One region of the Microbacterium atlanticum genome, then DNA from elsewhere that is predicted to be linked to it. Evidence: predicted binding sites of a transcription regulator. Region 1 holds the regulator's gene; each other region holds the start of a gene.

Region 1 (3,236 bases):
TGCTGCGCGAAGTCGACCTCGCTCGCGCCGTCCTCGATCGCGCGGGCGGGACGCGTCCGGCCGCGACGGTGTTCTTCGGCGGCGGCACGCCCACCCTCCTGCCGCCGGGCGACCTCGGTCGCATGCTCGACGGCGTGCGCGCGGCGTTCGGTCTCCGCGACGACGCCGAGATCACCGTCGAGGCCAACCCGGACACCGTCTCAGCCGCCGTCGCGTCGGAGCTCGCGGCATCCGGGGTGACCCGCATGTCGATCGGCATGCAGTCCGCCGTCCCGCACGTGCTCGCCGCTCTCGACCGCACCCACGACCCGGACAACGTCCGCACCGCCGTGGCCGCCGCCCGCGGGGCCGGGCTCGATGTGAGCGTGGACCTGATCTACGGAGCGCCCGGCGAGACGCTCGCCGACTGGCGCTCGTCCCTCGAGACCGCGATGGCGCTCGTGCCCGACCATGTCTCGGCCTACGCGCTGATCATCGAGGACGGCACCAAGCTCGCCCGGCAGATCCGCCGCGGCGAGGTCGCTGCACCCGACGACGATCTGCAGGCCGACATGTACGAGCTGGCCGACGACCTGCTCGCGCCGGCGGGCCTCGAGTGGTACGAGGTCTCGAACTGGGCGCGGGGCGCCGAGCACCGCTCCCGCCACAACCTGGCGTACTGGACCGGCGCCGACTGGTGGGGGTTCGGTCCCGGCGCCCACAGCCACATCGGAGGGGTCCGGTTCTGGAACGTCAAGCATCCGGCGGCGTACGCCCAGCGGCTCGCGGCGGGGGAGTCGCCCGCGGCAGGACGCGAGATCCCGGATGCCGCGGCGCGACGACTCGAGAGCGTGCTGCTGCGCACCCGCATCCGGGAAGGGATGCCGGTGCACGACCTGCCGATCAAGCGCCGCCCGGCGGTGGCCTCGCTGATCGCTGACGGCCTCGTCGAGGGGGCAGACGCGCTGCGGGGACGGGTGGTGCTCACCCGGCGCGGCCGGCTGCTGGCGGACGCCGTCGTCCGCGCGCTGACCGACTGACCGATCGTGCGCGACCGCCTTCGCGCCAGCGAAGCGGGCGCGAGCACCACCGCGCGCGCGGCGATCCTGACCGGCCCATCGGATAGAATTGGCACTCCAGTCGTGCGAGTGCCAGATCGGGGCGTGAGGAGGCGGGATGGTCAGCGAGCGAGGACTGCAGGTGCTGCGGGCGATCGTCCAGGACTACGTCGACACGCGCGAGCCGGTCGGCAGCAAGGCGATCGTCGAGCGGCACGCCTTCGGCGTCTCGGCGGCCACGATCCGCAACGACATGGCGCTGCTCGAAGACGAGGAGCTCATCGCGGCGCCGCACACGTCCTCCGGTCGGGTGCCCACCGACAAGGGCTACCGGGTGTTCGTCGATCATCTCGCCGAGCTGCGGCCGCTGTCGCCGGCTCAGCGCTCCGCGATCGCTTCCTTCCTGGAAGGACCCGGCGACCTGGACGATGCGCTCGTGCGCACCGTGCGCGCGCTCACCCGGCTCACCGGCCAGGTGGCCATCGTGCAGTATCCGTCGTTCGCCCGCGCCACCGTCACGCACGTCGAGCTCGTGCAGCTCGGGGGCGGCCGCATGCTCGTCATCGTGGTCACGGACACCGGCCGGGTCTCACAGCGCCTGACGTTCGTCGGCGAGCACTTCGACGAGGCCGACCTGGCCCGGATCCGCGCGGAACTCGGCACGCTGCTCGTGGGCCGACCGGTCCGCGAAGGGCTCCAGCGCATCGCCGAGCGCCTCGGGACCCCGGCTCCGCAGGCGCCGGCGCACGAGCGCGCCACCGACGAGATCCTGCGCGCCGTCGCCGAAGAGCTCGAGGAGTTCCGCCAGGACAGGCTCGTCATGGCCGGCAGCGCCAATCTCGCGCGCAGCGAAGCGGACTTCCGCGGCAGCATCTATCCGCTGCTGGAGGCGATCGAAGAGCAGGTGACGCTGCTGCGCCTCATGGGTGAGATGGTGGCCGACGAGCAGGGGCTCGCGGCCAGCATCGGGCGCGAGAACGAGGCGTTCGGCCTGGGCGAGGCGTCCGTCGTCGCCAGCGACTACGACGCGACCGGCTCTCTCGCGCGTGTCGGCGTGCTCGGTCCCACCCGGATGGACTACCCCTCCAACCTCGCGGCGGTCCGTGCCGTCGCGCGCTACCTCACGCGCATGCTGGAGCAGGACGACAGCTCCCGCTGACGCGGACGCGTACTCACGATCCCGCGGTGCAGCCGCGGCAGGAAGGCGAAAGTGGCAGACCACTACGAGGTCCTCGGCGTCTCACGCGACGCGTCCACCGACGACATCAAGAAGGCTTATCGCAAGCTCGCGCGGCAGCTCCACCCGGACGTGAACCCGGGTGACGAGGCGGCAGAGCGGTTCAAGCTCGTCACGCACGCATACGACGTGCTCAGCGACCCCGAGCAGCGCGCCCGGTACGACATGGGCGGCGGTGAGTCGCCCTTCGGCGGCGCCGGGGGCTTCGGGGGATTCAACGACATCTTCGAGACGTTCTTCGGCGCGGCCGGTGCCACGCGCGGGGGGCGGCCGCGCTCCCGGCGCGAGCGCGGGCAGGACGCCCTCGTGCGGGTCACGCTCGAGCTCGGCGACGTGGTGTTCGGCACCCACCGCGACATCGACGTGGACACCGCGGTGCTGTGCGAGACGTGCCAGGGCTCGTGCTGCCAGCCGGGCACGAGTCCGGTCACCTGCGACATCTGCCACGGCACCGGCAACGTCCAGCGCCAGGTTCGCAGCCTCCTCGGCAACGTCGTGACGTCGCAGCCGTGCAACGTCTGCCAGGGCTACGGCACCACCATCCCGTACCCCTGCGCCACCTGCCAGGGCCAAGGCCGCGTGCGGGCACGTCGCACCGTGTCGCTGGACATCCCCGCCGGCGTCGAGACCGGACTGCGCCTGCAGCTGCCCGGGTCCGGCGAGGTCGGTCCGGCCGGCGGCCCCAACGGCGACCTGTACATCGAGGTGACGGTGGCACCGCACGAGGTCTTCAGCCGCGACGGCGACGATCTGCTGGCCACGCTCGATGTCTCCATGCCCGACGCGATCCTCGGCACCACCACCACGATCCAGTCCCTCGACGGCCCGGTCGAGCTGGAGATTCGCCCGGGCGTGCAGGCCGGCGACGTGCTCACGATCAGGGGACGCGGCATCACGCCGCTGCGCGGCTCGCAGCGCGGCGATCTCAAGGTCGGCGTGCACGTGGTCACGCCCACGCGCCT
Region 2 (3,236 bases), 750 kb from region 1:
ACATGGGGCGGGTTCGTCCTCGGCATCGACGGCCGCGCGGTCGCCGCGGTCGATCCTCTCGGCGCGTTCGTGGACTGGCGCGCGTGGCGCCCGAATGAGACGGATGCTGGGGGCTAGCGTGGCCCCGTGCCCCTCAGCGACCGCGACCGCGCCATTCTCGACTTCGAGGGGGAGTGGCGCCGGCACGCGGGGGCGAAGGAGGAGGCGATCAGGGCGGATCTGGGGATGTCGCCCGCCCGCTACTACCAGCTGCTCGGCCGCCTGATCGACACCGCCGACGCGCAGCAGCACGATCCCATGCTGGTGAAGCGGCTGCGACGCCTGCGGGACGCGCGCCTCCGGGAGCGCGCGGCGCGCGCCGCCGACGGCAGCTGAGCCGTCGCCCGCGGGGCCGTGCGCGGCGATCGCGCGGGTGCCGCCGTCCGCGTCGCCGGGATGCCGGAGATCGGCCCGGTAACATCGACGGGTGCCGACCACGACCTTTCCCCGCGATCGTTTCGACGACGTCCCGGAGACCGATCGCGTCGGCGCTCACCGAGCCGAGAACCCTCGCATGCGCGGCTGGGTCGTGCTGCTCTGGGCGGCGCTCGCGACGGTCGTGCTGATCGCGGTCGGCATCTTCGGCACCCTCATCGCCTCGGGCCGCATCGAGCTGGCACCCACCCCGGCGCCGACCGTCGAGCCGGTCCCCGACGTCACGCCGGTCGTCGACACCACCTACGCCGTGGTGATCCTCAATGCCACTCCGGAGGAGGGGCTGGCGACCCAGACGAAGGACGTCGTGGTCGCAGCCGGCTGGGCGGACGAAGCCGTGACGGCCGGGGAAGCGGGCTCGCAGGACTTCCCGACCACCACGGTGTTCTACAGCACGCCGGCGGACGAGGCCGCGGCCGCCGGGCTCGCCGACGTCATCGGGGGCGCCGCCATCGAGCAGAGCGACGCGTACCCGTCCACCTCACCCGACACCCCTCAGCTGACCGTCGTCATCGGGCTCGACCGCACCGCTGCCGGGCAGACTCCCGCACCGACGCCCTGAGCGCCTGAGTGCGCGCGTCGGGGCGGGTCGTGTTTCGCGCCGGTAAACAGTTGTGGGCCCGCGTGTCAACAAGTGACGAATCGCCCGAGTGCCCCTGTCGCGCCTGCATACGATGAAGCCCAGCAACGCCGGCATCAGGAGAAACGCATGACCCAGGGCACCGTCAAATGGTTCAACGCCGAGAAGGGATTCGGCTTCATCACCGTCGCGGACGGCCAGGACGTCTTCGTCCACTATTCCAACATCGACATGACGGGATTCCGCGTGCTCGAGGAGGGTCAGACCGTCGAGTTCACCGTCGGTGCGGGGCAGAAGGGTCCCCAGGCGGAATCCGTGCGCGTGGTCTGAGCGTCGCTCCGCGGCTCCAGCCGCAGACCACGAGACGCCGGTGCCCGAGGGCACCGGCGTCTCGTCGCGTTCCGGGCATCCCTCCTCGCGGCTTGCACTCGGTAGGGTCGAGTGCCAGAATGATTTAGCACTCACGTTTGCTGAGTGCTAATACCCCAAGCCAACGTTCCGGAGGGACGACACACACATGGCAAAGATCATCGCTTTCGACGAGGAGGCCCGCCGCGGCCTCGAGCGCGGCCTGAACACGCTGGCCGACGCCGTCAAGGTGACGCTCGGCCCCCGCGGTCGCAACGTCGTGCTCGAGAAGAAGTGGGGCGCTCCCACCATCACGAACGACGGTGTCTCGATCGCCAAGGAGATCGAGCTGGACGACCCGTACGAGAAGATCGGCGCGGAGCTCGTCAAGGAGGTCGCCAAGAAGACCGACGACGTCGCCGGTGACGGCACCACCACCGCGACCGTGCTCGCCCAGGCGCTCGTGCGCGAGGGCCTGCGCAACGTCGCGGCCGGCGCTGACCCCATCTCGCTCAAGCGCGGCATCGAGAAGGCCGTCGCGGCCATCACCGCCGAGCTGCTCGAGGGCGCCAAGGAGGTCGAGTCCAAGGACCAGATCGCCGCGACCGCGTCGATCTCGGCCGCTGACCCGGAGATCGGCGAGCTCATCGCCGAGGCCATCGACAAGGTCGGCAAGGAGGGCGTCGTCACGGTCGAGGAGTCGCAGACCTTCGGCACCGAGCTCGAGCTCACCGAGGGCATGCGCTTCGACAAGGGCTACATCAACCCCTACTTCGTCACGGACCCGGAGCGCCAGGAGGCCGTCTTCGAGGACCCGTACATCCTCATCGCGAATCAGAAGATCTCGAACATCAAGGACCTTCTGCCCGTCGTCGACAAGGTGATCCAGGACGGCAAGGAGCTCGTCATCATCGCCGAGGACGTCGAGGGTGAGGCGCTGGCCACGCTGGTGCTCAACAAGATCCGCGGCATCTTCAAGTCGGTCGCCGTCAAGGCCCCCGGCTTCGGTGACCGTCGCAAGGCGCAGCTGCAGGACATCGCGATCCTCACCGGCGGCCAGGTCATCACCGAGGAGGTCGGTCTCAAGCTCGAGAACGCCACCCTCGACCTGCTCGGCCGTGCGCGCAAGGTCATCGTCACCAAGGACGAGACCACGATCGTCGAGGGCGCCGGCGAGGCGTCGCAGATCGAGGGCCGCGTGACCCAGATCCGTCGCGAGATCGACAACACCGACAGCGACTACGACCGCGAGAAGCTCCAGGAGCGCCTCGCCAAGCTCGCCGGCGGCGTCGCCGTCATCAAGGCGGGTGCGGCCACCGAGGTCGAGCTCAAGGAGCGCAAGCACCGCATCGAGGACGCCGTCCGCAACGCGAAGGCGGCCGTCGAGGAGGGCATCGTCCCCGGTGGTGGCGTCGCGCTCATCCAGTCGGGCCGCACGGCGCTCGAGGCGCTCCAGCTCTCGGGTGACGAGGCGACCGGTGCCAACATCGTGCGCGTCGCGATCGAGGCTCCGCTGAAGCAGATCGCCCTCAACGCCGGTCTCGAGCCGGGCGTCGTGGCGAACAAGGTGTCGGAGCTCCCCGCCGGCCACGGCCTCAACGCCGCCACCGGTGAGTACGGCGACCTGTTCGCGCAGGGCATCATCGACCCCGCCAAGGTGACCCGCTCGGCGCTGCAGAACGCCGCGTCGATCGCCGGCCTCTTCCTCACGACCGAGGCCGTCGTCGCCGACAAGCCCGAGAAGGTCGCGGCCCCGGCCGGCGACCCGACGGGTGGCATGGACTTTTGACGCGTGACGGCTCAATGCGAGCGCCAGCGAGCGTTGAGCCGGCTC
Region 3 (3,236 bases), 970 kb from region 1:
TTTCGCGGAGGAGGAAGCGGCCGCAGCGGTCGCCCGGGGCGCCATCCCGGGCCCGAGCGCGACCCTCAAGCCCCAGCCTGCGCCCGACCCCGACCCCCGACCGCAGCCCACGCCCGACCGCGACCCCCAAGCCCCAGCCCACGCCCGAGCCCAGGCCCGCGCGCGACCTACCCCGCCGCGCGCGTCCGACGGGCGTGCAGCAGCGAGTCGACCGTCAGCACCGAGAGCGCGACCCACACGAGGCCGAAGCCGATCCAGCGCTCGAGGGGCATCGGCTCGCCGAGCAGCAGCCACCCGACCAGGAATTGCAGGATCGGCGCCACGAACTGCAGCAGCCCGATCGTGGTGAGCGACACGCGTCGGGCGCCCGCGGCGAAGAGCAGCAGCGGGATCGCCGTGACGATGCCCGCGAGGCTCAGCAGCACCGCGTGGGGCCACCCCGCCGCGCCGAACGTGAGGCCCTCGGTCATCCCGACGACGATGAGCACCACCACGGCGATCGGCGACAGCCACAGCGTCTCCAGCGTCAGCCCGCTCACGGCGTCGACCGACGGGCCGACCTTCTTCTTCACCAGGCCGTAGATGCCGAAGGATGCCGCGAGCGTGAGCGCGATCCACGGGAACGCGCCGTACCCGATGACGATCACGGCGACCGCCGCCGCGGCGATTCCGATGGCGACCCACTGCGTCGGCCGCAGCCGCTCCCGCAGCACGAGCACTGCGAGCAGGACGGTCGCGATCGGGTTGATGAAGTAGCCGAGGCTGGTCTCGATGACGTGACCCGACAGGGCGCCGTAGATGAACACCTGCCAGTTCACGTAGATGGTGAGGCCGGCGATCACCGTCAGGCCGAGCACGCGCGGCTGCCGGAAGATCGCGACGAGCCGCGGCCAGGTGCGCGTCGCGGTGAGCAGCAGCGCGCAGAAGCCCAGCGACAGCAGGATGCGCCAGGCCACGATCTCCCACGGCCCCGTCGGTGCCAGCAGCAGGAAGTACAGCGGCAGGAAGCCCCAGAGCAGGTAGGCCGAGAACGCGTAGATCCCGCCGAGGGTGCGCTCGCGCGCCGCGGCGACGGAGTCGCGGATGCCGCCGCTCTCCGCCGTCGTCACGCCCAGGTCGAGGGCGGTGGCGTCGTCCAGGGCGTCCACCTCGGCGCGTTCGGGAAGGCGGGACTGCTCGGGACTCACCGGGTCAGCCTACGCCCGCCGTCGACCGTGCGGTCCGTGTGCGGGCCGGTCGCGGCATCCGTCGTCTGCCGTCCGTGGGCGTATTCCTGCCACCGTCCGGTGGCGCGCTCCCGACGGCGTGAGCCGGCGAAACGGGAAAGACGAGAGGGCCGGATGCCGAAGCATCCGACCCTCTCGTCGCGCGGTGCGCAGAACTCAGCGGACGACGACCGCCAGCACGTCGCGGGCCGACAGGACGAGGAACTCGTCACCGCCGAACTTGACCTCGGTCCCGCCGTACTTGCTGTAGATCACGCGGTCGCCGACGGCGACGTCGAGCGGGATGCGGTTGCCGTTGTCGTCGATGCGACCCGGGCCCACCGCCACGACTTCACCCTCTTGGGGCTTCTCCTTGGCGGTGTCGGGGATGACCAGACCGCTGGACGTGGTCTGCTCGGCCTCGACCTGCTTGATGACGATCCGGTCCTCGAGCGGCTTGATGGAAACCGACACGGTCTACCTCTTCTTTCTTGAGACTAAGACTCGTTAGCACTCTGGCATTGCGAGTGCTGATCTCAGTCTAGGCAACCGGCTGGCACTCATGCAACGTGAGTGCCAACGAGCGTCGTCGTATGACCTCCTGGGTAGGCTCGGCGGGTGGAGATGACCGAACTCGAGGCGCTGCTGACGCCGGAGGGCCTGCGGCTGCTCGACGCGATGCCGGCGGTCGAGGACTCCGCCGACGTCGGCCGCGCGGTCACGCGGCTGCGCCGCGACGGTCACTCCCCCGACCTGGTCTCGGCGGTCGTCGGGCAGGCCCGCCTGCGCACCAAGGGTGCGGCGAAGTTCGGCGACCTCGCCCGGCGGATGCTGTTCACCCGGGCCGGCCTCGAGCAGGCCACGCGGCTTTCGATCGCCGTGCGGCACGCGGCGCGCTTCCGCGAGGCCGGCTTCGCGCATGTCGCCGACCTCGGCTGCGGCATCGGCGGCGACGCGCTGGGGCTCGCCGGGCTCGGGCTGCGGGTCACGGCCGTGGAGGCCGACGCCGTCACCGCCGGCATCGCCGCCTACAACCTGGCGCCCTTCGGCGCGGACGCCGAGGTGCGCCACGGCACCGCCGAGGACGCCGATCTCGACGGCGTCGACGCGGCGTGGCTCGACCCCGCGCGCCGCACGGCCGGTCACAGCGAGACCGCCCGCACCCGCCCCGAGGACTGGTCGCCGTCGCTGGACTGGGTGTTCGACCTCGCGCGCCGCATGCCGGTCGGCGTGAAGCTCGGGCCGGGTCTCGACCGCGACGCGATCCCCGACGACGTCGAGGCGCAGTGGGTGAGCGCGGACGGCTCGACCGTCGAGCTCGTGCTCTGGTCGGGGGCGCTGGCGCGCGAGGGCGTGCGCCGTGCGGCGCTGGTCATGCGCGGCGAGGCTGCGCACGAGCTCACGAGCGGGACGGATGCCTCGGACGAACCGGTCCGCGAGCTCGGCGCCTACCTGCACGAGCCGGACGGCGCGGTGATCCGCGCGCGCCTCATCGGAGATGTCGCCCGGTCGCTCGAGGCCGGGATGCTCGACGAGCGCATCGCGTATGTGACGTCGGATGCCGCACTGACGTCGCCGTTCGTGTCGACGTTCCGGGTGCGTGAGGTGGTCCCGTCGGATGTGAAGGCCCTCGCGAGGGCGCTGCGGGAGCGCGACATCGGACGCCTCGAGATCAAGAAGCGCGGCGTCGACATCGATCCGGCCACGCTGCGCACGCGGCTGAAGCTGCGGGGCGATCAGGCGGCGACGCTGATCCTGACGCGGATCGGCAGCCGCCGGACGGCGATCCTTGCCGACCGCGTGTAGTCGCGAAGCGGGCCGGCCCGGGCGGCCGCCTGGCGGTCGGCCAGGGCGGCCCCGGGCGGGTCGGCTCGGAAGGCCTCCGTGCCCGGGCGGCCCACCTCTCCGGCGGATCGCGCGGCGCGGGGGGTCGGCTGGGAAGGCCTCCGTGCCCCGGCGGATCCCGCGGCGCGGGCGGTCAGCAGCGGACCGCAACGGCGCGCCCCGCCGGCCGGCGCAGTGGCCTCAGCC

What was found. Region 1 encodes HrcA, which represses chaperone genes, less so after heat shock. Its sites were predicted from a motif close to TTNGCACTCGNNNNNNNCGAGTGCNAA; they were not measured.
Region 2: groL (chaperonin GroEL) is a predicted target of HrcA. The motif match lies at 1,509-1,535, and genes of this name have one in related genera.
Region 3: groES (co-chaperone GroES) is a predicted target of HrcA. The motif match lies at 1,759-1,785, and genes of this name have one in related genera.

Annotation. Positions count from the first base shown of each region.
Region 1 covers NZ_CP063813.1:1,682,331-1,685,566, forward strand. The annotation lists gene hemW (radical SAM family heme chaperone HemW) at 1-1,019, shown strand, start outside; gene hrcA (heat-inducible transcriptional repressor HrcA) at 1,156-2,196, shown strand; gene dnaJ (molecular chaperone DnaJ) at 2,248-3,236, shown strand, end outside.
Region 2 covers NZ_CP063813.1:2,436,874-2,440,109, reverse strand. The annotation lists gene IR212_RS11120 (DUF2332 domain-containing protein) at 1-117, shown strand, start outside; gene IR212_RS11115 (DUF3263 domain-containing protein) at 127-375, shown strand; gene IR212_RS11110 (LytR C-terminal domain-containing protein) at 467-1,036, shown strand; gene IR212_RS11105 (cold-shock protein) at 1,184-1,384, shown strand; gene groL (chaperonin GroEL) at 1,572-3,191, shown strand.
Region 3 covers NZ_CP063813.1:714,919-718,154, reverse strand. The annotation lists gene rarD (EamA family transporter RarD) at 168-1,085, opposite strand; gene groES (co-chaperone GroES) at 1,383-1,679, opposite strand; gene IR212_RS03110 (class I SAM-dependent methyltransferase) at 1,824-3,011, shown strand; gene IR212_RS03105 (hypothetical protein) at 3,231-3,236, opposite strand, start outside.